Regions from separate parts of the Janthinobacterium leeuwenhoeki genome, predicted to be linked through region 1. Evidence: predicted binding sites of a transcription regulator. Region 1 holds the regulator's gene; each other region holds the start of a gene.
The links. The regulator FliA, encoded in region 1, starts transcription of late flagellar genes. The targets are predictions, from matches to a motif close to CTAAAGTTTNNNNNNNNNNNGCCGNTA.
Positions count from the first base shown of each region.

Region 2: a site for FliA is predicted at 841-867, ahead of fliD (flagellar filament capping protein FliD). Genes of this name have one in related genera too.
Region 3: a site for FliA is predicted at 1,451-1,477, ahead of ACQ4WS_RS17425 (flagellin N-terminal helical domain-containing protein). Genes of this name have one in related genera too.
Region 4: a site for FliA is predicted at 2,422-2,448, ahead of ACQ4WS_RS01955 (FlxA-like family protein). Genes of this name have one in related genera too.

Region 1 covers NZ_JBNYXT010000014.1:97,963-106,303, reverse strand. The annotation lists gene ACQ4WS_RS13520 (CehA/McbA family metallohydrolase domain-containing protein) at 80-1,690, opposite strand; gene motD (flagellar motor protein MotD) at 1,800-2,570, opposite strand; gene ACQ4WS_RS13510 (flagellar motor protein) at 2,576-3,322, opposite strand; gene ACQ4WS_RS13505 (RNA polymerase sigma factor FliA) at 3,304-4,035, opposite strand; gene ACQ4WS_RS13500 (MinD/ParA family ATP-binding protein) at 4,081-4,944, opposite strand; gene flhF (flagellar biosynthesis GTPase FlhF) at 4,937-6,265, opposite strand; gene flhA (flagellar biosynthesis protein FlhA) at 6,581-8,341, opposite strand, start outside.
Region 2 covers NZ_JBNYXT010000023.1:15,670-20,654, reverse strand. The annotation lists gene ACQ4WS_RS17425 (flagellin N-terminal helical domain-containing protein) at 1-204, shown strand, start outside; gene ACQ4WS_RS17420 (flagellar protein FlaG) at 289-657, shown strand; gene fliD (flagellar filament capping protein FliD) at 902-3,580, shown strand; gene fliS (flagellar export chaperone FliS) at 3,603-4,049, shown strand; gene ACQ4WS_RS17405 (flagellar protein FliT) at 4,053-4,379, shown strand; gene fliK (flagellar hook-length control protein FliK) at 4,406-4,985, shown strand, end outside.
Region 3 covers NZ_JBNYXT010000023.1:20,663-29,003, forward strand. The annotation lists gene ACQ4WS_RS17425 (flagellin N-terminal helical domain-containing protein) at 1-1,270, opposite strand, end outside; gene ACQ4WS_RS17430 (GGDEF domain-containing protein) at 1,600-3,171, opposite strand; gene ACQ4WS_RS17435 (response regulator) at 3,373-4,020, opposite strand; gene ACQ4WS_RS17440 (sensor histidine kinase) at 4,039-5,553, opposite strand; gene ACQ4WS_RS17445 (hypothetical protein) at 5,571-6,158, opposite strand; gene greB (transcription elongation factor GreB) at 6,274-6,840, shown strand; gene ACQ4WS_RS17455 (transposase) at 6,910-7,551, shown strand; gene ACQ4WS_RS17460 (RelA/SpoT family protein) at 7,612-8,341, opposite strand, start outside.
Region 4 covers NZ_JBNYXT010000002.1:516-8,856, forward strand. The annotation lists gene ACQ4WS_RS01945 (response regulator transcription factor) at 1-521, shown strand, start outside; gene ACQ4WS_RS01950 (sensor histidine kinase) at 524-2,002, shown strand; gene ACQ4WS_RS01955 (FlxA-like family protein) at 2,050-2,391, opposite strand; gene dcd (dCTP deaminase) at 2,503-3,072, opposite strand; gene ACQ4WS_RS01965 (alpha/beta fold hydrolase) at 3,206-4,006, opposite strand; gene ACQ4WS_RS01970 (HAD family hydrolase) at 4,065-4,760, opposite strand; gene ACQ4WS_RS01975 (sulfite exporter TauE/SafE family protein) at 4,782-5,543, opposite strand; gene ACQ4WS_RS01980 (LysR family transcriptional regulator) at 5,694-6,617, shown strand; gene ACQ4WS_RS01985 (DNA internalization-related competence protein ComEC/Rec2) at 6,733-8,341, opposite strand, start outside.

The DNA.
Region 1 (8,341 bases):
GAAGGCCGCGATTGTACCAAGCCGGAGCGGGATCAAGCGGACTCCCTACCCGTCCGGCGGCGCGCGGCCGACTGTGCTATTAACGCAAGGTAACGAACACGGGATTCGAATAGAACCACAGGCTGCGGTAATTGCGGTCGTTGATGTCATTGAAACGCTGGGTGCTGTCCGTCGTGCCCGTGCGCTGGTCGGCCAGCGGCTCGCCGCCCTGCGTCAGACCGGCGACATCGGTACCCAGATTGGTGCCGCGCAAGCGGAAATACTGGTTCTTCGTCGCCGTCGTTTCGTAGCTCACGCTGTAGTAGCCGTCGGCCCCGACCTTCCAGTCCGCGCTGGTGAAGCGCTTGAGTACCCGCGTGCTGGCATTGGCGGCAACGTTGTAGGCCGGCGTGCCCGCCGCCGCCTTCGCGCCCACATCGCCGACGATCAGATCGACATGGTCGACCACGGGCTTGACGTTGGCGGCCACGCCGCTATCGACGGGCTTTTCGTAGTTGTTTTTGGCCGGGCTCCTGAAGCGGATGGTAATGGTGACTTTATCGCCGTTGCCGACTTTCAGCTCCCCGCCCATCTCCTTGCGGTCATCCTTGCTGGCCAGGTTGAAGTCCAGCGCGTTGATGAGGTCGCCGTATGTCGAGAACATCTTGCCCGAACGCAAACCAGCCAGCAAGTCCTTTGCCAGCGGTGCACCTTGCGCGCCGTTGAACACATAGTTCTTTGCATACTCGCCGGGGAAATAGCCGCTGCTGTTACCGCCGACAATCTTGAAGTGGGTATCCGAATCGGTCAGGTTCCAGATGCGGCGCCCCTCGCCCAGCAGCGCATCCCATGGCCCGCCCAGCTTGGCCACCACGTAATCGACGCCGCCATACACGCGCAGCAGCGCATTGTCATCCGTATAGGCTGCCGTGTAGCCGCCACGGTCCGGTTCCATCTGGTTGCCAACCATGCCTTCGATGGCGAACATGATGTTGGGGGCGGCATCGTTAAAGGCACGCAAGTCGGCGATGCTGTAACTGCCCTTGTTGCGCGACGGATGGTTGATGACGGCGTAGCTGGTCTCCGGATAGTTCTGCTTGAGCCAGTTGATGGCTTGCAGCGCATCGGCAGCCGTCTTGTTATAGCGGGTTTCGCCATGTTTGGCTTTCCATGCCGCCACATCGGCAGCGTCGAACATGCTGGCGTCACGTGTCGTAAACAGGTACTCGAACTCCTTCATGCCCCTGGTGCTGGCAGTCAGTTTATCCGCCCCTTCGAACAGGCCGATGCCGATGTGATCGTGGGTCGGCATGTCCCACTCGAAGCCGGAAAAGATCAGTTTGTCGGCGTAGTTGCCGCCCGCCTGCAAGGCCTGCACGCGTGGAATTTCATAGCGCTCGGCGCCGATGGACATCGGGATGGGCGCCGGCAGCGGCGCGCCCAGTGCGTCGCGCGTGGAGACGCGCAAATGGTTCGACAGGGCCATCCAGTCGAGGCCGTAGCTGCCGAAGGCCTTGGCCAGTACCTTGTCCAGCGTCTGGCTGACATCGGCGTCGGCCGATTGGGTGGTGTGGGTATGCAAATCGCCGGCGATCCAGCGACCGGCGGGTAACGGTGGCACGCTGCCAGCGGGATCGCTATTGCCGCCGCAAGCGGCAACGCCCAGGAGGATGGCAATGGCCGAAGGAAGCAACATTTTGGAGTAAGACATGGGTTAAACCTGGAAGCTGAAAAGAAGTGCGACAGCCTAGCATTCCAGTATGACCAGCGAATGACATGGGCCTGGCCCTGCCGGACTAGCGCCGGCCCGAAAGCCAGTCCTAGTTGGCCGGCGGCGCCGTCGGCACTTCCGTCACCGTTTCGGGAATGCCGGACAAAATCGTCACGGCGACCCTGCGGTTGCGCGCGCGTCCTTCCCCGGTGTCGTTGGGTGCCACGGGGATGTTGTCGGCGTGGCCCACGGCCGTCAGACGCGACGCCTTGACGCCGCTGGCGATGAACAAGCGCACCACGGCGCTGGCGCGCGCGGCCGACAATTCCCAGTTCGAGGCAAAATTGGAATTGCTGATCGGCTGCACGTCCGTATGCCCTTCCACCTGCACGTCGTGCGTATCGTCCTTGAGCAGCACGGCGACGGCGCGCAAGGCCTGGTCCGACTCCGTCGTCAGGCGCGCCGCGCCCGGATCGAACAGCACGCTGGCATTGATTTCCACGCTCACGCCGCGGCTCGTCTGCGTCACGCGGACTTTACCCTCTTTGACCAGTGGCGCCAGGGTGGAGGTCAGGTCCTGCGCCAGGCGCGTCATGTGTTCGCGCTCGCGGCGGATGGCTTCCGCGCGGCGTTTCAGGGCGGGATTCGGCAGCGGGATCGCTTGCGGTGCTTCCATGATGATGGGTGGCGCACCCTTTTCCAGGCTGAAGGCCTGGCCGATGGCATTCTGGAAAACGCGGTATTTACCTTCATTGACTTGCGAAATCGCATACATCACGACGAAAAAGGCGAACAGCAAGGTGATGAAGTCGGCATACGAGATCAGCCAGCGGTCCTGATTGTCCGGTTCCTCATCATACTTCCTGCGCGCGCGCCGCATCATGCTCAGTGCTCGTGCAGCAGGCTGGCCACGCGCTCTTCGATGATGCGCGTGTGGTCGCCCGTGGCGATGTCGTACAGCACGGCGGCCGTGATTTCGTATTGCAGCACGCGGCGCGAGACGATGGCCTTGAGTTTATTGGCCACCGGCAGGAACAGCAGATTGGCCAGGCCCACGCCATAGATGGTCGAGACAAACGCCACGGCGATGCCGCTGCCTAATTTGCTGGGGTCGGTGAGGTTTTCCATCACGTGGATCAGGCCCAGCACGGCGCCCAGGATACCGATGGTGGGCGAATAGCCAGCGGCAGACTCCCACACCTTGACGGCCTGGCGTTCGGCCAGCTCATAGGCGGAAATTTCCACGTCGAGCAGCTGGCGCAGCTTGTCGGGCGCGATGCCGTCGACGATCATCCGCAAACCCTTGGCGTTGAAACGGTCGGCAGTGTTTTCCATCAGGCGTTCAAGCGCCAGCGGGCCGTCGCGGCGCGCCGTCAGGCTCCATTGCCCGATGTCGCGCGCCAGCGCGGCGCGCGTGTCGGCAGGCGGCAGGAACACCCAGCGCAGCATTTCCAGGCCGCGCACGAAGGTGCGCAGCCGCGTTTGCAGCAGCACGGCGCCGAAGGTGCCGATGACCACGATGGCAAAGGCGGCCGGCTGCAGCAGGGAGGCCATCTTGCCGCCTTCCAGTGCCTGGCCGACCAACAGGCCCGCCAGCGCCAGCGCCAGCCCGATTACGCTGGACCAGTCCACGCCTGCTCCCTCAAGGTTGCGCGCAGGCGCGCGACGGCCTGGGTATGCAGCTGCGAGACGCGCGATTCGGACACGCCCATCACCGCGCCGATCTCCTTCAGATTCAGCTCTTCTTCGTAATACAGGCCCATGAGTATTTTCTCGCGTGGTGGCAGCGCGTCGATGGCATCGATCACGGATTGCCGGAAATCGGTATCGAGCAGGGAACGCAAGGGGTCGCTGTCCTCGTCCACGCAATGGCGGTCGAGGAAGCTGTCATTGCCGTCCGGGTCATGAAAGTCTTCGTAGTACACCAACTGGTGGCCGCCGCCGTCGCCCAGCATTTCCTGGTAGTCGGCCAGCGACATCTTCAGCAGTTTCGCCACTTCCGACTCCGTCGGCGGGTGGCCCAGGCGCTGCTGCAAGGTGCTCATCGCCTCTTCGATCTTGCGCATGTTCTGGCGCATGCTGCGCGGCAGCCAGTCGCTGGTGCGCAATTCGTCAAGCATGGCGCCGCGGATGCGCAGCACGGCATACGTCTCGAATTGCGCGCCATGCGTTTCTTCATAGCGGCTGATGGCATCGAGCAGGCCGATCATGCCGGCCTGGATCAGGTCATCGACCTCGACCGAAGGCGGCAATTTCGCCTTCATATGGTGCGCCAGACGCTTCACCAGCGGAATGTGCTCCGTCAGCAAATAGTCCTTGTTCGATTTCCCTTTGACCGTGTACATAGGCTGCTTATTGTTTTCTTATCTTATCTGGTGCTACGGTTCGATTCAGGCGCTGAACTGGTGCGGGCTCCCCGTCTGGTACAAGGTGCCGCCGAGCACCGGCGACGCCGAACGGGCCAGCCGCTCGGCCAGTCCGCGAAACGCCACCGAAGCGCCCGCCAGCGGAAACGCATCGACCACGCTGCGGCCCAGCCGCGCCGCGCGATGCAGATATTCATCGGCAGGCACCGAGCCCATCGAGGTCAGCTTCACGGCCAGGTAGCGGCTCGCCGCCTGCGTCATATTATCGTATACCACTTTTGCCTCGGATTCGGAAGCGCCCGTGACGAGAATGCCGAACGGACGGCGTCCCAGTTCCTGGCTCAGGCGCTTGATCAGGCAGTACGCCGCCTTGATCGAGGTGGCGCTGGTAGACACTTGCACGACGATATCGGACGAAGCCATCAGCGGCACGGGGAAGCAATCGCCCTCGTCGGCCACGACGCCGTCGACCAGCACGATGCCGCTCTGGCGCGCCAGCACGTCGAAAGTCTTGCCCAGGCGGCGCAGTTCGTCCTCGCCCGCATAGTCCATGCTGTCCATCAAATGGTTGCGCGCGCCCAGGCTGGCCACGCCAAAGCCTTGCTGCACCTGGTGGATGACCTGGTTCAAGGCGCATTGCTGGCGCGCCACGTCGCGCAGGCTGGCGCCGTGCGCCAGTCCCAGGCGCGCAGCCACGCCATCGCTGCCGCCGCTGGCGTCGAGCAGCAGCACGTCATTGCCGCCGTAGACAAGCGAGGCGCCCAGGTTGACCAGCATGGCGCCCTTGTCGTCCTGCGGCGTAGCCGAGAGGAATGTCATGACGCGCGGCTGCGGGCCGGCCAGCATGCGGCGCAAGCCTTCGGCCTGGTCGAAATCGAAATTAGCCAAGGCGCACCCCGCGCGCTTCATTGTTGCGGGCGGCTGCCTGTGCCATCAAGAGCGGCAGTTCGGCATCGGAAAACTGCGTCGCCGCCGCATCGCGCTTGAGCTTGAAGGCGCGGTCGATCAGGTAGCCGCGGTCGGCCAGGTACAGGTCTTCCGGCACGCGCTGGCCGTTCGACACATAAAACAGGTTCAGTTTCTGGCGGATCACCACGTCGAGCACATTGCCGATCGAGGCCGCTTCATCGAGCTTGGTCATGATACAGCCGGCCAGGCCGCTGCCCTGGTAGGCGCGCACCACTTCGTTCAACGTTTCCTGCGTCGCCGTCGAGTTCAGGCACAGCAAACGTTTCACGTCCGCGCCGGCGCCTGACAGCATGGCCACCTGTTCCGTGACCATCTGGTCGCGCTGGCTCACGCCCACCGTATCGATCAGCACCGTGTGCTTGTTCTTGAGCTCCTTCAGAGCGATGCGCAAGTCCGCCTCATCCTTCACCGAATGCACCATCACGCCGAGGATCTTGCCGTAGATGCGCAGCTGTTCATGCGCGCCGATACGGTAGGCATCCGTGGTGATCAGGGCCAGCTTTTCCGGGCCGTGGCGCATGACGCAGCGGGCCGCCAGCTTGGCCGTGCTGGTGGTCTTGCCGACACCGGTCGGGCCCACCAGGGCAAACACGCCGCCCTGCTCCAGCATGGCGTCTTCATTGGCCACCGTATTCAGGTTGCGGCTGAGGACAGTCTTGATCCAGCGCATGCTTTGCGCGCCATCCAGGCCGGCCGGCAGCTTGTCGATCAGGTAGCGCGCCAGGCTGGCGGAAAAACCGGCGGCCAGCATTTCGCGCAGCACGACGGCTTTTTGCGGCTCGCGCTGCTGCGTCGAACCCCAGGAGATTTCCGCCAGCTGGGTTTCCATCATGCCGCGCATGGCGCGGATTTCATTCATCATGCCGCTCATTTCGGCGGCGGCGTTTTCTTTGACGTGTGCCAGCGCGCTGGCCATCATCTGCTGCATGCGGGCCATATCCACTGGCTCAGAGGCAGCCTGGCGCGGTGCAGCAGGACGTGGCGCAGCCGGGCGCTGGGCCGGGGCGGCCGCACGCTGCGGCGTGGCGAACTGGGTCTGCAACTGGGGACGGGGCTGGGCCATTTCGGAGGCGGCCGGCGGCGACGCCAGCGAAGCGGCATCGTCATTGGCCAGCGCGAGGATTTCCACCACGCCATCGGCCTGGCGGTTCGACAGGATCACGGCATCGGGACCCAGCGCTTCGCGCACCTTGCGCAGCGCATCGCGCGACGAGGCGCCGGTAAATTTCTTCACATTCATGACCGGCCTCCCAAGGCGGGGGTGGCGCAATATTGGCTGAACTGTGTGACCATCGTCGACTCCTGTTGCTTGGGTGCTGTCTTCCACATGGACACAGATCACCCGGACAGTTTCCATTATTAGCGATGCTTGCAGGAAACGATCGAAGGAACAGGACGGGAAAGTACCCGTTATTCAGTTTGCCAGCAGGAAATTGATGTTTATTTGACCAAAATCAAGGGCTAAGCAAAGGCTGGGGTCAGACCCCCTCACACGTTGGCGATGACCTTGGTGTTGGCGGTGTTGAGGGTCTGACCCCGGTATTGACTATGTCAACTATTGCGCGCCCACCAGGCTGGTGACGCGTATCGTCTTGGTTTCCGGCACTTCCGCATGCGACAGCACTTTCAGCTGCGGCAAGGCGCGGCGCAGGAAGCGCGACAGCAAGGCGCGCAGCGGCGCCGGCACCAGCAGCACCGGTGTCAGGCCCAGCGCTTCCTGTTGCTGGGCGGCAAGTCCCGCCTGGTGCGCGATGGTGTCGGCCAGGCCCGGCTCGATGCCGGCGCCATCGCCGCCATTGCCCATCGCTTGCATCAGCAAACGCTCCAGGCGGCTGTCGAGGGTCATCACGGACAGTTCGGCCGCGCCGGGGAACAGTTGCTGCACGATGGCGCGGCCCAGGGCCACGCGCACTAGCGCCGTCAGGTCGTTCGGATCTTGCGTGCTGACCGTATGCTCGGCCAGGGTTTCGATGATGCTGCGCATGTCGCGGATGTGCACACCCTCGGCCAGCAGGTTCTGCAGCACTTTTTGCAGGGTCGACAGGGACAACATCTTCGGCACCAGGTCTTCCACCAGGCGCGGCGCATCCTTGCCCAGGTGGTCGAGCAGCGACTGCACTTCCGCACGGCCCAGCAGCTCGGAAGCGTGCGAGGTGATCAGGTGGTTCAAGTGCGTGGCCACCACGGTACCGGCATCGACGACCGTGTAGCCCATCGATTGCGCCTGGTCGCGCAAGCTGGCGTCGATCCAGGTGGCGGGCAAGCCGAAGGCGGGGTCGTTCGTGGCCAGGCCCGGCAAGGTGCCGCTGGCCATGCCGGGATTGATGGCCAGGAACTGGCCGTTGAACGCTTCGCCCACGCCCACTTCCACGCCCTTGAGGGTGATGCGGTAGGCGGACGGCTTCAACTCCAGGTTGTCGCGGATATGCACGGGCGGCGCCAGGAAGCCCACTTCCTGGGCAAATTTCTTGCGGATGCCCTTGATGCGCTTGAGCAATTCGCCACCCTGCGTCTTGTCGACCAGGGGGATCAAACGGTAGCCCACTTCCAGCCCCAGGGTATCGACAGGCATGATGTCTTGCCAGCTGGCTTCTTCCTGCTCGGGCGCCACGGTCGCTTGCGGCACGTCGGCCGGCTTTTCGGCCGCCTCTTTTTCCTGCGTGCGTTTCTTGCTGATCAGATAGGCGGAGCCGGCCAGCAGCGAGGCAAGCAAGAGGAAGACCATGTTCGGCATGCCGGGAATCAAGCCCATGCCGCCGATGATGGCGGCGGTAATATACAGCACTTGCGGTTTCGCAAACAGCTGCCCCACCAACTGGGTGCCGATGTCCTGGTCGCTGGCCACGCGCGAGACGACGATACCGGCCGCCGTGGAAATGATCAGCGAAGGAATTTGCGCCACCAGGCCGTCACCGATGGCCAGCAGGGTGTAGTTCTTGAGTGCATCGGCAAAGCCCATATCATGCTGCAACAAGCCTACCAGCAAGCCGCCGACGATGTTGATGACGGTGACCATGATGCCGGCGATGGCGTCGCCGCGCACGTATTTGCTGGCACCGTCCATGGCGCCATAGAATTCCGCCTCCTGCGCCACTTCCGTGCGGCGGCGGCGCGCCTCGTCTTCGCCGATCAGGCCCGCGTTCAGGTCGGCATCGATGGCCATCTGTTTACCAGGCATGGCGTCCAGCGCGAAACGGGCGCCCACCTCGGCGATACGGCCCGCACCCTTGGTCACCACGGTAAAGTTAATGATCGTCAAGATGATGAACACCACGATACCGACCGTGTAGTTGCCGCCAATCAAGAAGTGACCGAA
Region 2 (4,985 bases), on a different contig from region 1:
CAATCGCGCTTCTCCTCGGCGATCGCCAACCTGCAATCGACGACGGAAAACTTGTCCGCCTCACGCAGCCGCATCGTCGATACCGACTATGCTGCAGAAACGGCCAGCCTGACCCGTGGCCAGATCCTGCAACAAGCTGGTACCGCCATGCTGGCGCAAGCGAACTCGCTGCCAAACGGCGTGCTGAGCCTGCTGCGCGGCTAATCTTCGATTAGCAACGTCACATCGCTGGACTCAGGTTCCCCTGCCGGATTTCTTCGGCAGGGGAATTTTCACTAGGGGAGCAACATGACTATCGACACCATCGCTGCCGCCTCCGCAGCGCGCATCGACAAGAACTATCCATCCACAGAACCGGCCACCGCGCGCGCGCAGGCGGCACGCAACGCGAACACCGGCATCGACGCGATGGCCAACAAAACCAAGGAACCGAGCCGCGAAGAGCTGGACCAGGCCGTTTCGGAACTGAACCAGTCGCCACAGGTCAAAACCCAGGGCTTGCAGTTTTCCATCGACGAAGACAGCCAGCGTACCGTGGTCAAAGTGATCGACCAGGCAACGCAGGAAGTCCTGCGCCAGATTCCCACCCGGGAAGCGCTGGAAATCGCCAAATCATTTGCCTCGGCAAAAGGCCAGCTGATCAGCCAGAGCGCCTGAATCCATGCCGACAACGAGCGCGGGGCCAATGCAGTATCGCAACATAGCAAGGGAAGCGCGCGCCAGGGCCAGCCAGATAACTTCCGGACTGGCCCGGTCTTTTTCCATGCCATTCATGCAATACTTCTCCGCATTTCCCGCCTGACTTTTCCGCAAATCGGAAACAGGACCAGAAAAGTCCCTCTCAAGTCCTGATTAATTCTGCCGATAACAGCTTATATTAGTGTTTTCCTAGGAGCAGACAGTGGCCATCGCACCAACCTTATCCTCTCCGGGCATCGGCAACAGCATCCTGGACGTGAATGGCATCATCGATAAGCTGATGACCGCCGAAGCGGCGCCCCTGGCAGGCTATGACAAGAAAACCGCTTCCTACCAGGCCAAGTTGAGCGCGCTGGGCACCCTGAGCGGGGCCGTGGGCGCGTTCCAGACGTCACTCTCGGGACTGAGCAACAGCAACAATTTCCGCGCCGTCTCGGCGATGCCGGCCGACCCACTGGTATTTACTGCCTCGGCCGGCGCCAAGGCCGTGGCCGGCAACTACAATATCAATGTCAGCCAGCTGGCGCAGTCGCAAACCCTGACCTCGGCTAGCTACGCCAGCAAGATTTCCACCATCGGCTCGGGCGCCAAGACGACCATTTCCTTCCAGCTCGGTAAAGTTGCCGGCGGCACCTTCGGCATGAACGGCACGGCCCTCAGCGGCGCCACTTTGCAAAATGGCATCAGCAATGGTTCCTTGAGCCTGAATGGCACGGCCATTCCCACGGACAGCACGACCAAGAGCGCGCGCGCGCTGGCCGAAGCCATCAATGCCAAGAGCAGCACCACGGGCGTGACGGCCACGGCACAGCCGGCCGCCAGCAGCGCCACCCTGTTCGCCGGCTACGGCAATGTTGCCACCGGTGCAGATGGCACGTATGCACTGTCCGTCGGCGGCATCAATATCGTTACACAAGGCAATGGCGTGGCTGCCGGCGCCGGTATCACGGGCGCCTCGCTCGACACCACCCTGGCCGGCCCCAACGCCATCTCGAATGCGCTGGCCGATGCCAACATTACCGTCACCGGCAAGGCTGCCGACGGCACCCTGCAATTTACGCGCGCCGACGGCACGAATATCCAGATCGAGGAAGTCGTGACGGGCGATGTCAAGGGCGGCATCGGCCATGCCTCGACGGCCACCAACACGGGCTTCAACGTCAACGTTGCCAGCTCCATCACGCTCAGTTCGACCAACGGCAGCCCCATCACGGTGGCTGGCAGCAATCCGGCGGCGGCCGGGCTGACGGCCGGCACCGGTGGTGCGTATATCGGCAGCGGCTTTACCCAGGATGCCACGCAGGCAACGGGGACGGTCGTCATCGACTCGACCAACAACTCGCTGCAAGGCATCCGCGACGCCATCAATAATGCGGGCCTGGGCGTGACCGCCAGCATCGTTTCCGATGGTTCGGACAAGCCGTACCATCTGGTGCTGAGCTCGTCTAAGTCCGGCGCCAACTCATCGATGAAGATCTCGCTCAGCGGCAGCGATGGCCAGCCCGCCGACAGCGCGCTGAGCGACTTGCTGTCCTACGATGCATCGGGCACGCAAAACCTGAAGCAGAATAGCGCCGCGCAAAACACCATGCTCAGCGTCAACGGCATCCCCATCACGAACAGTTCGAACAGCATCGACAGCGCCATCGAAGGCGTGACCCTGAACGTGCTGAAAGTGGGCAGCAGCTCCTTGTCCGTGTCGAAAGACACGTCGACGGTCAAGACCAGCGTCACCGCCTTCGTCAAGGCCTACAACGACTTGAACGCGTCGATCGCCAAGATGACGTCGTACAACGCGGAAACCAAGCAGGCGGGCGTCATGCTCGGCGATTCGACCACGCAAACGATGCAGTCCCAACTGCGCAAACAGCTGAGCACCTCGATCAGTGGTCTGGCCGGCAACCTGAAGACGCTGGACCAGGTTGGCATTACGTTCCAGAAAGATGGCAGCCTGGTGCTGGACGCGACCGTGCTGGACAAGGCCATCAGCGCCAACTTCTCCGACGTGGCCGGCCTCTTCTCCGCCCTGGGAAAAACCACGGACAGCAACGTCAGTTTCACCAGTTCGACGGCCGCCACCAAGCCTGGCACGTACGCACTGAACATCACCAATATGGCCAGCCAGGGCACCCTGAAAGGCACCCTGACCTTGCCCGCGTCGACGACGATTGCCAGCGACACCACCTGGAGCGTCACGCTGAACGACACGGATCCTGCGGCGGCCAAGAATACGGCCAGCGTGACCATTCCTGCGGGCAATTACACACCTGCCCAGCTGGCCGGCTTGATCCAGTCGTCGATCAATGGCGTCAAGGGCTTCAGTGAAAATGGCGCATCCGTGACGGCATCGATTGACGGCAGCGGCCGCCTGGTGATGGCGTCGTCCCGTTATGGTTCCGTCTCCAACCTGGCCGTGGCCAGCGTCACCGGTACGGGTGTGGAATCGCTGATCGGTGCCGGCGTCACGCCCACCAAGGGGACGGACGTGGCCGGCACCATCGGCGGCCAGCCCGTCATCGGTTCGGGCCAGACCCTGACGGGCGCCCCCGGTTCGCCCGCCGATGGTCTGAAGGTGGAAGTGACTGGCGGCGCCGTGGGCGACCGGGGCACGGTGAGCTTTTCGCAAGGCTACGCCTACCAGTTGAACAATCTGGCTACCTCCTTCCTCGGCACGGACGGTCTCATCACGGGCCGCACCAAGGGCATCAACAGTAGCATCAAGGATGTGGCTGATCAGCGCCAGCGCTTTGCCGACAAGCTCAATACCGTTGAGGCGCGCTACCGCGCCCAGTTCTCGCGCCTCGACGTAACGCTGAGCAGATTGACGGCCACACAAACTTATTTGACCCAGCAGTTGGCCTCCATCGCCGCCAACCGTTAAGCCCATACATCAGGAGAATTACATGTTTGGAACCCAACAACGCGGCGTCAACGCCTATGCCAAGGTCGGCCTGGAAACGGGCATCGTCTCGGCCTCGCCGCACAAGCTGATCGTAATGCTGTACGACGGCGCCCTGGTGGCCGTGCTCAGCGCGCAGATGCACATGAAATCGGGCAATATCCCGGAAAAAGGCAAGTCCATCTCGAAAGCCATCCAGATCATCGACAATGGCTTGCGCGCCAGCCTGGACAAGGAAGCGGGCGGCCAGATCGCCGAAGGCCTCGACTCCCTGTATGAATACATGGGCGCGCGCCTGCTGGCCGCCAACATCCGCAACGACCTCGGCATGCTGGAAGAAGTACAGCGCCTGCTGACCGACTTGCGTGAAACATGGAACGCCATCGGCGCCACGCCCGCCGCCATCCCCGGCGCCGATTTGAAACGTATGCCCAGCCTTGCGAGTGCCTGACCCATGATGACGAATCAAGAAGTCCTGACCACCTATGAAACCATGCAGTCCCTGACGGGCCGGATGGTGACCGCCGCCAGCAACGCCGACTGGGATGAGCTCGAAGCACTGGAGCAGCAAGTGGGCGCGCATGTGGAAGCGCTGAAGGCAAATGAAGCAAAAGTCGTGCTGGAAAGCGCTGGCCGCCAGCGCAAGGTCGCCCTGATCAAGCAGATCCTGGAAGATGACCGCAAGATCCGCGACCTGACCATGCCGTGGATGGCGCAATTGTCCAAGCTGATCAACAGCACGGGCACCGAAAGGCGCCTGGCCAACGCCTACGGCGCGTAAGCGCACACGGGGCAAGGTCACCTATCATGTTGCCGAAGATGGATGCGATCGGCATGACGCCCTTGACCCCGGTCAAGGCCACGCGGGCGGCCGATGCCGTCGCCGACCCGCGCCAGGCCGAGTTCCAGCGCTCGCTGCAGGGACTCATCGGCAAATCCATGCAGGGCCAGGTGCTGGCCCGCATGGGCGATGGCAGCTACCTGGTACGCGTGGCTGGCACGCCGGCCCGCATGCAGCTGCCCGCCGGCACCCAGCTGGGCACGGAAATCCCGCTGACCTTGATCGGCATCCATCCCCGCCCCTCCTTTCAAATCGGCAGTAATCGCGACCAGGCCGCCAGCGCCCTGCTGACGTATGCGGACGCGGAAGCCGAACCCGACGCTGCCGAAGCGCGCGGTCCCCAGACTGGCGCCGCCCACGCGGGCACGCGCGCCAGCAGCGCAGCCGCCACCCTGCTCAGCCGCGCACCGCTGACACCAGCCAATCTGCTGCCCGCCCTTGCAGGCGACACGCCAGCGCCCGAGCTGAGCACCACCGCGCGCGCCATCAGCACGGTGCTCGGCCAGGCCGAAAGCGTGCCCGGCGCGCCCCTGTCCCTGGTCGGCA
Region 3 (8,341 bases), on a different contig from region 1:
CGTACTGTGCGCGTTGGCTGTTGACCGTGGACAAGGCTGCATCCGTGATCTTCAGTGCCAGCTGGGCGCCGTCGAACGTGGTGACGTCGAGCGAGGCAACCGATTTCAGCGTCGAACCAACGTTCGTAGTTGCCGCTGCTGCCGCGCCCAGACCCAGGCCGGAACCAGCATCGGTAACGGAGAAGCTGCTGTCGGAGTCGAATGTCACGGTGCCGTTGCCCACTGCAACGATATTTGCTGCTTTGGTGTCGGATGCCGTCGTCAGGCCGCCGGCCAGCGTATAGCTGGCCACGTCCAGACGCGGCGCAGCGGTGGTGCCGTTGGTCAGTTTGATGTCGGCACCGTTGGTATTACTCAGCTTGATACCCTTATTCGTCGAGTCGTAGCTGGCGCTGATGCCAGTTTTCGCCGTTTGAGCATTAATCGCGTTGATGCCAGCGGCAAAGTCAGCGGATTGGTTGGCCGAACCTGTTACTGAGAACGAGACGGTTGCCGCAGCACCGGCGCCGGTATTGTCGCCGACTAATGCGAAGGAGTACGAACCGGCATCCATGCCGACGTTGACTTCCGTCTTGGCCGTTGCCGTTACGCCCGTCGAGGCGGTTTTGGCGTTCAGGGCGGCAGCGATCGATTTGGCGGAATCACCTGCGGCGGCGGGCGTGTGACTGGCCGTGCCCAGTTTACCGTTGATCGTGATCGCGCCATTCGTGGTTTTCGAGGTGGTGCCGACGGCGACTGCACTGTTTTCCACGCGGTTATTGCCGTAGGTGCTAGTCAGGAAGTTGGCGCCATTGGCCGAAATCAATTGGTTGGAATCGGCACCGACCTGGAAGTTGGCCGTACCCATCGTGCCGTCCAGCAAAGCCTGGCCGTTGAACGAGGTGGTGGTGGCGATACGGTTCAGTTCCGAGTTCAGCTGGCCGACTTCGGTTTGCAGCGCCTGGCGGTCGCTGGCCGAGTTGGTGGCGTTCGACGATTGCACGGCCAATTGGCGGATGCGTTGCAGGATGTCGCCCGAGCTCGACAGTGCGCCTTCGGCCGTTTGCGCCAGCGACACGCCGTCATTGGCATTGCGGGTCGCTTGCGTCATGCCGTTAATTTGCGACGTCATGCGGTCGGAAATCGCCAGACCGGCGGCATCGTCTTTGGCGCTGTTGATACGCATACCGGAGGACAGGCGTTGCAGCGAGGTGCTCAAAGACGATTGCGAGGTCGACAGGTTGCGTTGCGAGTTCAGGGAAGCGATGTTGGTGTTAATTACTGCAGCCATGATAATTCTCCAAACGGGTACTACATTGCGCTATGTGCTAGTCACTTTGGCCTGCCCCGCTGTTCCGGGACAATCAAGCCGCTGTTGTTTAGGGTAACGGTTGCTCTGCAGGAAAATTGATGGCGAGAAGCGCTTTAAATTTTAATTTTCAGCCCTTCAGTTTGCGACTGGCCGCGCGCTAAACGGCATGTTTTAGAGAAACTTGAGGGTAAAAATAGTTTTATTTTTATATCGCGCGGATGCTGGAGGAGTACTGCTTGTTATTGTTTTTGCCATGAAGGTGCCGTCCGGCCGGGTGGCGGGACGGCATGTCGTGCAGCGGGCAGGGCTCAGTCCGCCACCACCACGCGGTTCTTGCCCGTTTGCTTGGCCTGGTACATGGCGCGGTCGGCGCGCTTGACCAGCTCGGCCTGGTCTTCGTTGGGCAGGCGCAGGGCCACACCGGCGGAAAAGGTGATCAAGACTTTTTCGTTGTCGTGCAGGAAGAAATGCCGGGTCAGCTCGCGCTGCAGCCGCGTCATCGTCGAGGCGGCCGCATCGACCGTGGTTTCTGGCAGCAGGATGAGGAATTCCTCGCCGCCGAAACGGGCGATGACGTCCATCGAGCGCAGGGTTTCCTTGACGATCTTCACCAGGTGTTTCAAGGCGGCATCGCCGGCCAGGTGGCCGTAGGTGTCGTTCAGGCGCTTGAAATCGTCCAGATCCAGCATGGCGATGCACAGCGGCGTGCCGCGGCGGTCGGAGCGGGCCGTTTCGCGTTCGAACACGTCATCCAGGCCACGCCGGTTCAGGCTGCCCGTCAGCTGGTCTTCCCGCACCAGTTCGCTCATATGCTGGAGCTTCGCTTCCAGGGTGTGGATGCGTTGTTCCGCATCCTGCACTTCCTGGCGCGCCAGCACCATTTTGTCGCGCGCGCGCAAGGCTTCGTTCTGCACCATGCGCGTTTCGCGCAAGACTTCGTCGAGAACGCTGTTCAGTTCGCTGATATTTTCTGCCTGGCTGATCTTTTCCGAATAGCCGCCGATCTTTTCATGGAAGTCGCCCGTGCTGGCCGCCACTTGGCCCAGTCGGTCGATGAAGGTCATCATCATGTTTTTGACCGTCAGCTTGACGTCGGACAAGCTATGCTTGAGCTGGCCTTGTTTGTAGATGACTTCCTTCAAGCTGCGTGTGGCGTCTTCCAGCGCGCGCTGGTCGAGCGGGCCGGCGATCAGGTTTTGCACGGCATCGACCTGGCCGCGCAGCCAGCTGTCGTCGTCGAGCAACTGGCTGACGTTGTCCAGCAGCAACTTGAACAGGCGCAGCAGCAGTTCCTGCTGCTCGGCCGTGTCGCCGCTTTTCAATTCGATCTGGTAGCACAGCTGTTTCAGGCGCAGCGCCGCTTCGTTCAGCGCTTCTTCCGTATGGGCCAGTTTGATGGCCGCGCCCAGCGATTCGGCTTCTTCCACCAACGCTGGCGTGCCAGTCAGCAAGGTGGCGACGGCAAAGCCCAGGGTACGGCTGAGCAATTCACGCAGGGTGCGCGTCTGTTCACCGTCCGGCAGGGGCGGCAATTCGATGCCGCCGCCTTTCTTGACCTGTTTTTCCGCCAGTTGCGCCAGGGTGCGCGCATAGCTGTCCCAGTCGCGCGCTTTCAGGGCGCGCTGGAAACGCCGGCCAAAGTCGCCCAGTTCGCCCGCTGATTCGCTCATCTTGGCGGCAAACTGCGTCAGGACGTTTTCCGCGCCACTCTCTGTGGGTGCGCTGGCGGCCAGCACGGCTGCCGGCGCGGCAGGGCTGTCCGCCGGTTCGCTGATGCCGGCGATTTCATTGTAGATATCGCGGTAGGCGCTCGGCGTCGGGGCGATGCGGCGCGTCGCCAGGCGGCGAAACGCTTCGCGGGCGATGTCGGCCGGGTTCATCGCCGCAGCGGCGGCGGTACTCGTGGCGCCAGCGGGAGCGCCTGCTGGTGAAGATGGCAATTTACTGGACATGTAGGCACAGCCTTTTCAGATATTTCTCATTATCCTCATGATATGCGAGTTGGCAAAGAACTTATTGTGCGAGAAGCAAGGAGAAGTCCTGTCAATTCGCCCGATGCCAGCGGGCATGCCGCTTTGCCGTCAGTCGACCAGCTGGTTGCGGATGGCGTAATGCGTCAGTTCGGCGCTATTCTTGAGTTTCATCTTGACCAGCAAACGGGCGCGGTACTCGCTGACGGTTTTCACGGACAATTTCAGTTCTTCGGCGATGGCGCCCACCGCCTTGCCCGAGGCGATCATGACCAGGGTCTGGTATTCGCGGTCCGACAAGGTGTCGTGCAAGGCCGTTTCGTGGTCTTCGCCCACCGTGTTGGCCAGTTCCTGCGCCAGCGAGGCGCTGATGTATTTTAATCCCTGCGCCACCTGGCGGATGGCCGTGACCAGCTCGCGCGGCGCGCTCTGTTTCGTCAGGTAGCCGGCCGCGCCCGCCTTGAGCGAGCGGATGGCGTACTGGTCCTCGCGGTGCATGGAGAGCATCAGTACGGCCAGTTCCGGCTTTTCCTTCTTGATCTGCTTGAGCACCTCGATGCCGCTGCGGTCGGGCAGGGAGATGTCGAGCAGCAACACCTGGCATTTCGAGCCGCGAAACAGTTTGATGGCGTCGTGGCCATTCTCGGCCTCGCCGGCCACGATGATGTCCTTCGTATCGGCAAGGATTTGCTTCAAGCCCTCGCGCACGATCGCATGATCGTCGGCGATGAATACCCGGATGGTGGCTTTTTCTTTCATGACTGCGTTGTTTCCTATCTAATTCACCTGCTCGGCCGCGTCTGGCGGCGGCCCGCTGTGCGCGGGCGTACTGGCTGCAGCCGCTATTATCGCCTCTCGCGCTGTGCTCAGCCGGATTTTTATGCTCAGGATGGTGCCGCCATCCGGCCCATCCATCAGGCTCAGGGTGCCGCCCAGCGCGCTGGCGCGTTCGGCCATGCCGCGGATGCCGAACGATTGCGGCTTGGCGCGGTCGGACAGGCGCATGCCGACGCCATTGTCGGCGATCGACAGGCTGATATGCTGGCGCTGGCGGGCCAGGCGCACGCTGACCTTGCTCGCATGCGCATGCTTGGCGATATTCGTCAGCGCCTCCTGGGCGATGCGGAACAGGCTGGTTGCCTGGTCCAGCTCCAGTTCGATATGCTGGCGGTTTGACATGAACTGGCATTCGATGCCGGCCTGGCGCGCGAATTCCTTGACTTGCCAGTCCAGCGCGGCAACCAGGCCCAGGTCCAGCATGGAGGGGCGCAAGTCCAGCGAAATGCGGTGCACGGCATCGATGCTGCGGTCGACCAGGGCATCGACATAGTCGGCCTTTTCCTGCAGCAACGGGTCGTCCGGCGGCAAGCGGCGCGTCAGCATGGCCAGCGCCATCTTGATCGCCGTCAAATTGCCGCCCAGATCATCGTGCAGTTCGCGCGCCAGGCGCGTGCGTTCGTGTTCCTTGACCTTGTCGATATGTGCCGTCAGCTCGGCCAGGCGGGCGCGCGACTGGCGCACTTCGATCTGTTCCAGCCGGCTTTCCGTGATATTCGTCATGATGCCTTCCCACTGCACCGTGCCGTCGGCCAGCGCGCGCGGCGTGGAGCGCAGGTTGATCCATTTGACGTCTTTCCAGGCATCGATCCAGATGCGGCCTTCCCAGTTCCAGCTCCACAAGGCGTTTTTTGAGGCCTGCATCGATTCCAGATACGAGGCGCGGTCATCGGCCAGGATCAACTCATAAAACAGTTCCGGGCGCGCGTGCAGTTGCGCCGGCCCCAGGCCCAGCAGGGCCTGGCAGCCATCGCTCAGGTAGGGAAAGGCGGCGCGCCCATCCGCATGCAGGCAGAACTGGTACACCAGGCCCGGCGTATTCGAGACGATGGCGTTGAAGCGCGACTGCACCTGCGCCAGGGCGGCCGCCGTCGCCTGCGGCGTGCGCAAGTCTTCGCCCTCGGCCAGCAGCAGGGCGCGCCCCTGGCGGCTGGCGCGCGACAGGTGCAGGCTGAGCGAATACAGGCTGCCATCGCGGCGGCGCTGCTGCACGTGCAGCCGGGCTTGCGCGCCGATGCTGTCGTCCAGGGTGGCCAGCACGGCGGCCAGGTGCTGCGCGTCAAGCTGCGGCGCCAGCGTGAAGGGCGTCATCGCCAGCAATTGCTTGCGTGCATACTGCAAGTTGTCGCAGGCGGCATCGTTGGCGTCCAGCAATTGCAAGCTGGCAGCGTCAAACAGATAGATTTCCGGCGCCGCCGCGCGCATGGCGGGCGCCAGCCGGGGAGTGTGGTGCATGGAGTGGCCTTTCTTCATCAGCGGCGGGCGCGCCAGAAGGCGGCGAAGCGGCGCAGCACCCTGGCAGGGCGGGAATGATGGCGCCCTGGCGTGCCCTTGCGCAAGCGCTGCCACCAGGCGCGGCGGGCGCGGCCCAGCGCGGCCGACAGGCGGCTGACACGGCGCCAGGGGCGCGTGGCGCGCAGGCGGGCGATCCAGCGGTCCTTGGTTGTCATGAACCGGCCGTGCCAGCGCGCAAACCACGGCAAACTCAATAGGGTAGGGCGCGTCAGGCTGTACAGGCGGGCCACGGCGGCCGCGCCGCCCAGCTTGGCGATGACGATCACGCCGATGCCGGAAAATGCATGGCCGCGCGCGATCGCCAGCAGGGCCAGCAGCTTGACGGGGAACAGCAGCACGGCCGGCAGCACGAAGATGGCCAGCGCCCAGTACGGCGGCAGGCGCTTGATCCACGCTTCCAGTGCATGCAGGGGCGGAAATTGCGCGATCACCTGCATCAGGCGCGTCCCGGTCGCCCACAGCCACTCCTCGATCAGCAGGAAGATGGCGGCCAGGTAGACCAGCGGCGCAAACAGCCAGCGCCTGACTCTGTAGAATTTTTTCATCCGTCTCCGTGTGCGGCGCAGATTTGCCGCGATTGCCACGATGATACGTCAAAAAAGCCCGTTTGCCCCCGCATCCCGTGTGCCTGCGGCTCCCTGGCGGGGCTACAATAGGCAGATGAATAAAGCCTTTGTAAAAGAATCCGACAACGACGACGATGAAGAAGCGGCCGCGCTGGCGCTGGCCATTCCCGCCGGCGCCAAGAATTACATCACGCCGGCCGGCTACCAGCGCATCAAGGAAGAGCTGCTGCAGCTGATCGACGTCGAGCGTCCTGAAGTCGTGCGCATCGTCCATTGGGCGGCGTCGAATGGCGACCGTTCGGAAAATGGCGACTATATCTACGGCAAGCGGCGCCTGCGCGAAATTGACCGCCGCATCCGCTTCCTGACGAAACGCATGGACCTGGCCGCCATCGTCGACCCTAGCGTGCACCATGGCAACGACCAGGTGTTTTTCGGCGCCACGGTGACCTACCGCACCAGCGACGGCGAAACGCACACCATCACCATCGTCGGCATCGATGAGTTCGACCCCCTGAACGGCAAGATCAGCTGGGTCTCGCCCATGGCCCGCACCATCACCAAGGCGCGCGAAGGCGATCTGATCACCCTCAACACGCCGCTGGGCGAGCAGGAACTGGAGTTGCTGGAAGTGACGTATCCGGCGCCGGGGGAGGCGTAGTTTGCGTTGACGCAGGGTTAGTCTTAGTAATCGTGTCACGCTGGGAGTTTCCTTTACGGGAGTGCGACCATGGCCCGCGTCCAGCGTTTGTTTATGCCTGGCATGCCCTTGCATGTGGTGCAGCGTGGGGCGGACAGGCAAGCATGTTTTTTTGAGCCCGCCGATTTCCTTTGGTATTCACAACAATTGCAGCGGCACTCCAATACCCAGGGCTGCTTGCTGCATGCCTATGTCTTGATGACGAATCATGTGCATTTGCTGCTGTCCGCAGATAGTGTTCTGGCTGTATCGCGCATGATGAAGGCGGTGGGGCAGGAGCATGCGCATTACATCAACTGGCGCCGCCATCGTAGCGGACCGCTGTGGGACGGGCGCTACAAGTCCTGTGTGGTGCAGGATGTGAGCTACTTGCTGATATGCCAGCGTTACATTGAACTCAATCCCGTGCGTGCCGGCATGGTGTGCTATCCGGGACATTACCGATGGTCCAGTTATCGTTGTAATGCAGAGGGGCGCGAGGATGCCCTGATACACCCACATCCACTTTATTTAAGCATGGGCAAAAACAAGGGTGAGCGGCAGCAAGCCTATGCTGCTTTATTTCATGTTGATGAAGAAGCGGCGCGCCAGGCATTGCGTGTCGCCAGCCGTGGAAATGCGGTCGTTGGAAGTGCCGAATTTGTGAGGGAATTGCAAACCCGCAAAGCGTGAGGGCCGGGGTCGGACCCTGAGGGTCCGACCCCAGTCTTCGTTTTGGGTCTGACCCCAGAGCTAGTTACGCTCACGCAGGATGCGGTTGACCCCGGCGACCCGGCGCACATTGCGCAGCAGGGCGGCCAGGTGGACGCGGTCTTTCACCTGCACGGTGAAGCGCAACTGGTCGAGGACGTTGTCCTTGTCTTCGTCCATGCCCACATAGATGATGTTGGCGTCGGACTCGCCGATCTCGGCGGCCACGCGGGCCAGAATGCCCCGTTCGCTGTTGATCAGCACCTTGATGCGGCAGTCGAAGCGGCGGTTCAGTTCGGTTCCCCAGCGTACGGCGATCCAGCGGTCCGGTTCCTTGGCGCGCTGGCGCTTGGCTTGCGAGCAGTCGCTGGTGTGCACCAGCAAGCCCTGGTCGCGGCGCAACTGGCCGATGATCTGGTCGCCGGGAATCGGCAAACAGCATGGCGCCAGCTGCACGGAGACGCCTTCGGTGCCACAAATGGTGACAGGGTCGAGTTCGCTGCCGCTATTGTGTTCCACGGGCATGCTGGCCGCTTCGCCGCCGATCAAACCAAAAATGTGGCGCGCCACCAGGGTGGCCATGCGCTTGCCGATGCCGATGTCCGCGTACAGCTCGTCCATGGAATTGGCGCTCGATTCGTTGAGCAGGCGTTCTACCAGCGGCGCCGGCAGGTCGGCGTCGATGTTCAGGGTGTGCAGCGCCTGCGACAGCAATTGCTGGCCCAGGGCGATCGATTCGGGCAGGTTGATCGTGCGCAAATGGTGGCGGATG
Region 4 (8,341 bases), on a different contig from region 1:
GTATGAATGGCCTGGAAACCCTGCGCCGCATCCGCGCCGGCAGCAGCCTGCCCATCTTGATGCTGACGGCGCGCGGCGACGATACGGACCGCATCGTGGGGCTGGAGCTGGGCGCCGACGATTACGTGACCAAGCCGTGCACGCCGCGCGAGCTGACGGCGCGCATCCGCGCCATCCTGCGCCGTGCGCAAGCCGTGCCGCACGATACCTCAGGCCTGGCGCCGCTGACCGTGGGCCAATTGACGATGTGGCCCGAGCAGCGCCGCGCCGCCTGGGCCGGCGCGCACCTGGAGCTGACGAGCACGGAATTCAACCTGCTGGAAGTGCTGGTACGCCATGCGGGCAAGCCCGTCAGCAAGAATCAATTGTCGGAACTTGGCCTCGGACGACCCATGGCCCGCTTCGACCGCAATATCGACGTGCACTTGAGCAGCCTGCGCCGTAAACTCGGCAGCCTGGCCGATGGCCGCTCCTGCCTGCAAACCGTGTACCGTCTCGGCTACCAGTTGATCAAGGAGTAAGCGTGGGCCGCCTGTTCTGGAAGTTTTTTCTGTGCATCATGCTGGCGCAAGTGACGGCCACCATCGGCATCGGCGGCACCTTCTGGCTGAAAAACCGGGCCGCGCAGCAGGAGCGAGCCCTCGACATCGACACCAGTCCGCCAGCGCAAATGATCATCGAGGCCGCCAGCGCCACCCTGGAAGCGGGCGGCAGCAGGGCCTTGCGGCAATTCCTGGGCAAGCTCGAACGCATGCGCGTGTTTGCCGTCGATACCCAAGGACAAGAACTGATGGGCCGCACGGTGCATCCCGCCATGCTGGCCAAGGCGCGCGCCATGCTGGAGCAAAGCCAGCCCCATCCCGTGGTGCGCGAAGCGGCCGGCAGCGACAGCCAGCGCTACCTGCTGTTCCTGCCCTCGTCCGAACGCTTCCGCAATGCCGAGGCGGGCGCCGCGCGCGACACGCTCAATGCCGTCGCCATGAGCGGCCCGCGCACCATGGGACCCGCTCCACGGCCCAGCGCAGCGGGCGCCCCGCCGCCCCGCGGCGAATTCGGCCGCGGCATGCCGCCCGGCCCGCGCATGGACAGCCCCTACCGCACCTTCATTCCCCTGGCCGCCGCCATCGCCGCCAGCCTGCTGTTCTCGTTCTTGCTGGCCTGGTATTTTGCGCGTCCCATCCGCGACCTGCGGCAAGCGTTCGAGGCCGCTTCGCACGGCAACCTGGCACCGCGCTTTCACGCCAGCGGCAAGCGCGGCGACGAGTTGACGGACCTGGGCCGCGATTTCGACCGCATGACGGGCCGCTTGCGCAATCTCATGGAGAGCCAGACGCGCTTGCTGCATGATGTGTCGCACGAGTTGCGCTCGCCGCTGGCGCGCTTGCAGGCTGCCATCGGCCTGGCGCATCAGCAGCCGGAAAAGATGGCCGCCTCGATGCAGCGCATCGAACGCGAAAGCGAACGCATGGATAAACTGATCGGTGAACTGCTGACCTTGTCACGGCTGGAAGCGGGCGCAGGGCACACGCACAGCGAAGACGTCAGCATCGCCGACCTCGTGCACGACATCGTGGACGACGCCCGCTATGAAGCCAGGGCGCGCCTGCTGGGCATAGCCCTGACGGGCGATGCGACCACGGCCGACGCCAGCGTCACGGGCCAGCCAGAACTGCTGGCGCGCGCCGTGGAAAACGTGGTGCGCAATGCCGTCAAGCACAGTCCCGATGGCGGCACGGTGGACGTGGCGCTGTCGCGCCAGCATGACTGGCTGCGCATCGCCGTGCTGGACCGGGGACCCGGCGTGGCCGGCACCGACCTGGCCAACATCTTTCAACCGTTCTTCCGCGCCAGCAATACCCAGCACAGCACGGACGGCCATGGCCTGGGCCTGGCCATCGCCCAGCACGTCATCAACGCCCATGGTGGCCGCATCGGGGCCAGCTTGCGCAGCGGCGGCGGGCTGTGCGTGGAAATGTTGTTGCCCGTCAAAACGCCAGGCTGACCTGTCGGCGAGCCTGGCGTTTTTTACGCGCGGATGTGGATGTGTTGCTACGCCTGCGTATCGATGATGCTGCCCAGGGTCGACAAGGTGGCTTTAGCTGGACTGGCCGCCGTATCGGCGCTGCTGGCCGTCTGAGTCTCTTGTTGCGCCGACTTCTGCGCAGCGGCCGCTTGTAACTGGGCAATTTGCGCCTGCAAGGCCTGGATTTGCTGCGCCAGCTGCTGCTGCAGCTTTTGCGACGCCTCCGTCTGCTCGCCCTTCTGCGATTCCGTCAACTGCTTTTGCGCCGCCGTGATCTGCTTTTGCAGCGCCGCGATTTGCGAACTGCTGCCCGCACTGGCGCTACTGGCCGCGCCAAATGTGCCGCCTGAACCGATTGCCGCTACCATGATGCCTCCTCAGTGTTCCGATACCAAGGTTAACGGCAAGCATGGGCGCGGGTCTAGTGCTGCGGGTGTAAAGGCAGGTAAAGACGGCTGGCGCGCCGCCTTTCACGCCAATCAGGTCTTGGGCAACGTCACGCCGACCTGGCCCTGATATTTGCCGCCGCGGTCCTTGTACGAGGTTTCGCACACTTCATCGGATTCGAAGAACAGCACTTGCGCCACGCCTTCGTTGGCGTAGATTTTCGCCGGCAACGGTGTCGTATTCGAAAACTCCAGGGTCACGAAACCTTCCCATTCCGGTTCGAACGGGGTGACGTTGACGATGATGCCGCAGCGTGCATACGTGCTCTTGCCCAGGCAAATCGTCAGCACATTGCGGGGAATACGGAAATATTCCACGGTACGGGCCAGCGCGAACGAGTTCGGCGGAATGATGCAATAGCCCTTGCCCGACACGTCGACGAAGTTATTCGCGTCAAAATCCTTCGGGTCGACGATGGTGGTGTTGATGTTGGTAAACAACTTGAACTCGTCGGCGCAACGGATGTCATAGCCATAGCTGGAGGTACCATAAGAAACGATGCGGTTGCCATCGCGTTCCTTGACCTGGCCCGGTTCGAACGGCTCGATCATGCCCGTTGTTTCCGCCATGCGGCGTATCCATTTATCGCTTTTAATCGTCATCGCAGGGGGTTCTTTCTAGAATATCGGAATGGCTGGAGCCGCACGCCTGCTGCAGGCGCGGCCCGGATGGCAGGATTTTACGCGAAAATCCGCCGCTGTTGGCACCCATCCCCTGAAAATCCTTGGCGTCAGGCTATTGTTTCGCCAGCAATGCAGTGATCATCTCGCGCACCACTTGCGCCGTCAGTACCGGGTTTTCCATGGGAAACAGATGCCCGCCCGGCACCTGGCGGAAAAACTTGCCAACCAGCTTGCGCGTGGCCTTCAAACCCGCCTGGCGGCATTCCACCGATTCAGTGCCGCCGATAAAACCGATGGGCACGGGTAAGCCATCCTTGACGAGGCTGCCGATATGATGCGGCAAGCTGCGATAAACATCCGTTTCCACTTCGCGCGTAAAGCGCAGCTGCACCCCTTCCGGATGGGGAACCAGGCCACTGTCTATATAGTCGCGCAACACGTGCGGCGCCCAGATGGCGAACATGTCCTTGGCCGCGAAGTGTGCATACGCGGCTTGCGCGTCGGGCCATAGCTTGCGCCGCCGGGCGGAAAACCGCGAAGGAGAAAACCGTTCACCCAGCGCCGTATTGCGCGCCAGACGCACCAGCAAGGCGCGCCAGCCCGCCACCACGGGCGAATCGAGCAAGACGACGCAGCGCACCAGATCGGGCCGCTGCTTGGCCACCATCACGCTGAGCATGCCGCCCAGCGAATGGCCAACGAGAATCACGGGCGCGCTGTAGCGGCGCTCGAGCTCGTCAATATACTCGCGCACCAGCTCGGGCCAGCCCGTGCTGACGGGGTACGCGGGGTCGTGCGCATGCATGTCGAGCGCCTGCACGCTGTAGTGCTGACTCAGCAAGGCGAACAGCTTGCGGTAGGTGCCTGCAGGATAGCTGTTGGCATGGGCAAAGTGCAGTTGCGGGAGTGTCATCGTGGGATGGTGCCGGTGAATGCGATAGGCAATTGTAATGGCATGCCGGCAAGGCGTATCAGAGGAAGGCCTCTAATTTCCGGGGTGCCAGCGCCATGCCGGGCACGAACGAAGCCAGTACCTCGCCCAGCTCGGCCATCGATTCCACCACGCAAAAGGCGTCGTCAAACGCGTGATGCCGGTTCATGTGATTGCGCACAATGATGCATTCCAGTCCTGCAGCGTTAGCGGCGCGCAAGCCGCGCGGCGAGTCTTCCACGGCCACGCAGTCGGCAGCGGCCAGGCCCAGGCGCTGCAAGCCCAGCTGGTAGCCGTCGGGCGCTGGCTTGCTTTCCCCATACATTTCACGCGTCAGCACGAAGTCGAAGTGCGGCAACAAGCCCGTGGCCGCATGGCTGATCTGGAAATGCTGTGCGTAGGCGCTCGTCACCACACCCATCGCCACGTGCGGGCGCAGCGCCGCCAGCACTTGCCCGATGCCGGGCATGGCCAGCTGGCGCGCCTGGCGCAAGCGTTGCGCAAACAGCACGGTACGCTCGGCGCGCAGGCGCTCTACCAGCTCGATGGCGTGGCCCTGCCCCAGCAGCACATGCCAGGCGCCGTAGTTATTGTCCAGGAACCAGTCAAAGAATTGCTTCGGCGTCAGGTCTATGCCGTAAGGCAAGAGCAAGTCACGGTTGCTTTCATAAAACAGCTGCTCGGTGTTGACCAGCACGCCATCGTTGTCCCACAGCACGCCCTGGATGGTTTTCATGGCTTGTTGTCGTTTGAAAGCTTACTTGAAGAAGATGTCGTAGGACAACTTGACGATCAGCAGCACCAACAGCACGAGGAAGAGGATACGCACGAAGGCGGCCCCGCGCCGCACGGCGATCCAGGTGCCCGTCAGGGCGCCCAGGATATTGCACACGGCCATCGGTGCAGCCACGGCATAGACCACGTGGCCGGCAGGAATGAAGAAAGCCAGCGCGGCCACGTTGGTGGCGATATTCACCAGTTTCGAGCAAGCCGAGGCAAGGATGAAATCGAAGCCGAAGACGCGGATGAAGAGGAAAATCAGGAAACTGCCCGTGCCTGGCCCGAACAGGCCGTCATAAAAGCCGATGGCGCCGCCGATGACGATGGCCAGGATACGTTCGCGCGGCCCGATGGGGCGCGCTTCGCGCGTCGTGCCAAAATCCTTCTTGATGAAGGTGTAGATGGCCATGATGATGATCAATACCAGCACCATCGGGCGCACCACCTGCTGCGGCACATACGACACGGCGGCCGCGCCGATAAACGACATGACGAAGGCGCTGGCCACGGCCGGCAGCACCAGCAGCCACGGGATGTGTACCTTGCCGACAAACGAGCGGGCGGCAAACGTGGTGCCGCAGGCGGACGCCAGTTTATTCGTTCCCAGCAAGGATGTGGAAGCCATGTTCGGCATCAGGTTGAACAGGGCCGGCAGCTGGATCAGCCCGCCCCCGCCCACGGCGGCATCGATCAGGCCGGCAAAGAAGGCAAATAAACACAGCAGCGAGATGGTCAGCATGATAGGCAATGAGGAATTGGCGATAGCGGCAGTATAGGCGCCGTGGATTTTTCCGGATGCAACTTCATATTGCGGAAAACGCAATCAGGCGTAACGCTTGACGGAATGCGCCCCGTGCGGTCTACTGGCCTCTTTTGCCGGAGTCACGCGATGTCGATGAAACTGATGTGGGAAATTCGCGCCTTTTGCAGCGTGGTCGAAAAGCGCAGTTTCATCCACGCGGCGCGCATGCTGGGACGCTCGCCGTCGGCCGTCACGCGCGCCATCCAGTTCCTCGAAGACGCCATCGGCGCCGAGCTGATCCTGCGCACGCAAAAGCAGTTCACCCTGACCACGGCCGGCGAAACGTATTATGCGTCGGCCAAGCACTTGCTGGAAACGCAGGCCGAGGCGGAAGACCAATTGGCGGAATTGAGCAACTCTCCGCAAGGCTGGGTACGCCTCTCGGCGCCGGAAATCCTCTCGCTGGGATTCTTGCCGAAGGTGGTGGCGCAATTTTCGCGCGACTACCCGAACGTCTCCGTGGACATCCATTTCTCGGACAAATCGATCGACCCCATCCAGGAAAAGCTGGACTTTGCCATCCGCGGCGCCTTCCCCCAGTCGAGCGAGCTGATCGGCTATCCCCTGTGGAATTACCGCCGCTACATGTACGCTTCGCCCGGCTATATAGAACGCATGGGCGCGCCGGACGAACCGGAAGAGCTGGCCGGCCACGACATCATCATGCACTCGGCCCCGCGCATCCTGCGCGACTGGCATTTCGTTTCTGCTACGCGCAACGTGCGCTACCAGGTGCAACCGCGTTTCCGCTTCACTTCCGGCATAGCCACTTTCCAGGCGGCGCTGGAAGGCGCGGGCATTGTGCGCCTGGCCAGCTGGCTGGCGGAGCCTGCCGTCGCCGCCGGCACCTTGCGCCGGGTCTGCACGGCGTACCGGCTGACGTCATCGAAAGAGCTCGATCCCAGCATCCATGCCGTGTATGGCACCTCGCGCATGGCCAAGGGGGCGCGGCTGTTTCTCGAGTATGTGCGGCAGCGAGGACTGGAGATACCCGATGAACGCGTAATTTAGCGACTATTGCGCCACGATAGCATCGCCATACACGGCGAACCATGCGCATGAACAAGCCCGGCTGGGATGACTCACTCCGGACTCTTCCGACGATCATTTCCCGAGCCTGGCAGCGCTAGCGCCCATGCCAGTAGCGCGGCCGACTTGCCCGATACTGCGTCACGCCGATACCGTCGCCAAACGCCAGCACCACCGCCCCTTCCACATCCGTGCGCAGCCGCGCAATGCCCATCTCGCCATAGCGCGCATACACCTGCGCCTTCGGATGCTTATAGCGATTCCTGTGCCCCACCTGAAAAATCGCCAGGGTCGGATGGACGGCGCTTAAAAACGCTGGCGTGGACGAGGTGCCGCTCCCATGATGCGGTGCCAGCAGCACGTCGGCCGCCAGTTCGCCTTCGGCGGAACGCGCCAGCAGTTGCGCTTCCTGCGCCGCTTCGATATCGCCGGCCAGCAATATCGAGTGCTTGCCTGCCGTGATTTTCACGGTGCAACTGCGGGCGTTCGGCTTCAGGGCAATGTCCGTGTGGCTGGCGGGCAAAGGATGCAGCATGGCGAAATGCACGCCTTCCCACGTCCAACTCTGGCCCGCCATGCAGTGCACATACGGGCGGCGGGCTTGCCGCCGGGCCTCGATGGCCGGGTGGCCGTCGAACAGCGACGATGCCAGCCAGCCTAGGTCTATATTTTCCAGCAAGGACATGGCGCCACCCGCGTGATCGAGGTCGCTGTGGGAAATGATCACGCCGTCGAGCTTGGCGATGCCGCGCGCACGCAAATACGGCACGATGACCCTGCTGGCACCATCGGAATCGAGGCTGTAGGCAGGCCCCGTGTCGTACAGCAGGCGGTGGCCGTGGGTTTCCACCAGCACGGCCATGCCTTGTCCCACATCAAAGGCCGTCACCCACATGCCACCCGGCGGCGGGTTGGACGGCAAGGCCGTCAGCAGGGGCAGCCAGCCCAGCATACCGGCCCAGCGATGCGGCCATCCCCGTGGCGCCAGCAGCCATGCCGTGCCAAACAATGCCCAGCAAAAGCTCCACCACGGCGGCGTGGGCGCCGTCCACACGGCAAAGCGGCGCGCGCCCAGCCATTCCAGCACCTGCGCCAGCATCTGCACGATGACGTGCGCCAGCAACAGCAACCCGTCAGACAGGGGCGCAGGCAGCAGGCTGCCGGCCAAGGACAAGGGCGTGACGACCAGGCTGATGACGGGAATGGCCAGCGCGTTGGCCACGGGGCTGACCAATGAGACTTGCGAGAACAGCAGCATCGTCAACGGCACCAGCCCCACCGTCACCACGTATTGCGTGTGGGCGCCCAGCGCCACTGCCGCGCGCAAGCGGCGCCAGCCCTGCAGCGGCATGGGCGCCGTGGTGCGCCCTGCCGTCGCATACAGTATGGTGGCGACGGCACCGAACGACAGCCAGAAACCAGGCCACAGCACGGCCCACGGGTCGAGCAGCACGACCACGCCCAGCGCCAGGCACAGGATATGCACGATGCTGGTGATGCGCCCCAGCCACAGGGCCAGCGCCACTACCAGCAACATATACAAGGTGCGCTGCGCGGGCACGCCAAAGCCGGCCAGCAGCACGTACAGGAACGCGGCCAGCGCACCGGCCAGCGCCGCCACCTTTTGCGCCGGCAGCCGCAAGGGCAGTTGCCACTCCGTGAAAACCGAGCGCCGCCACAGCGCGCCCACGCCCAGGGCGAACAGG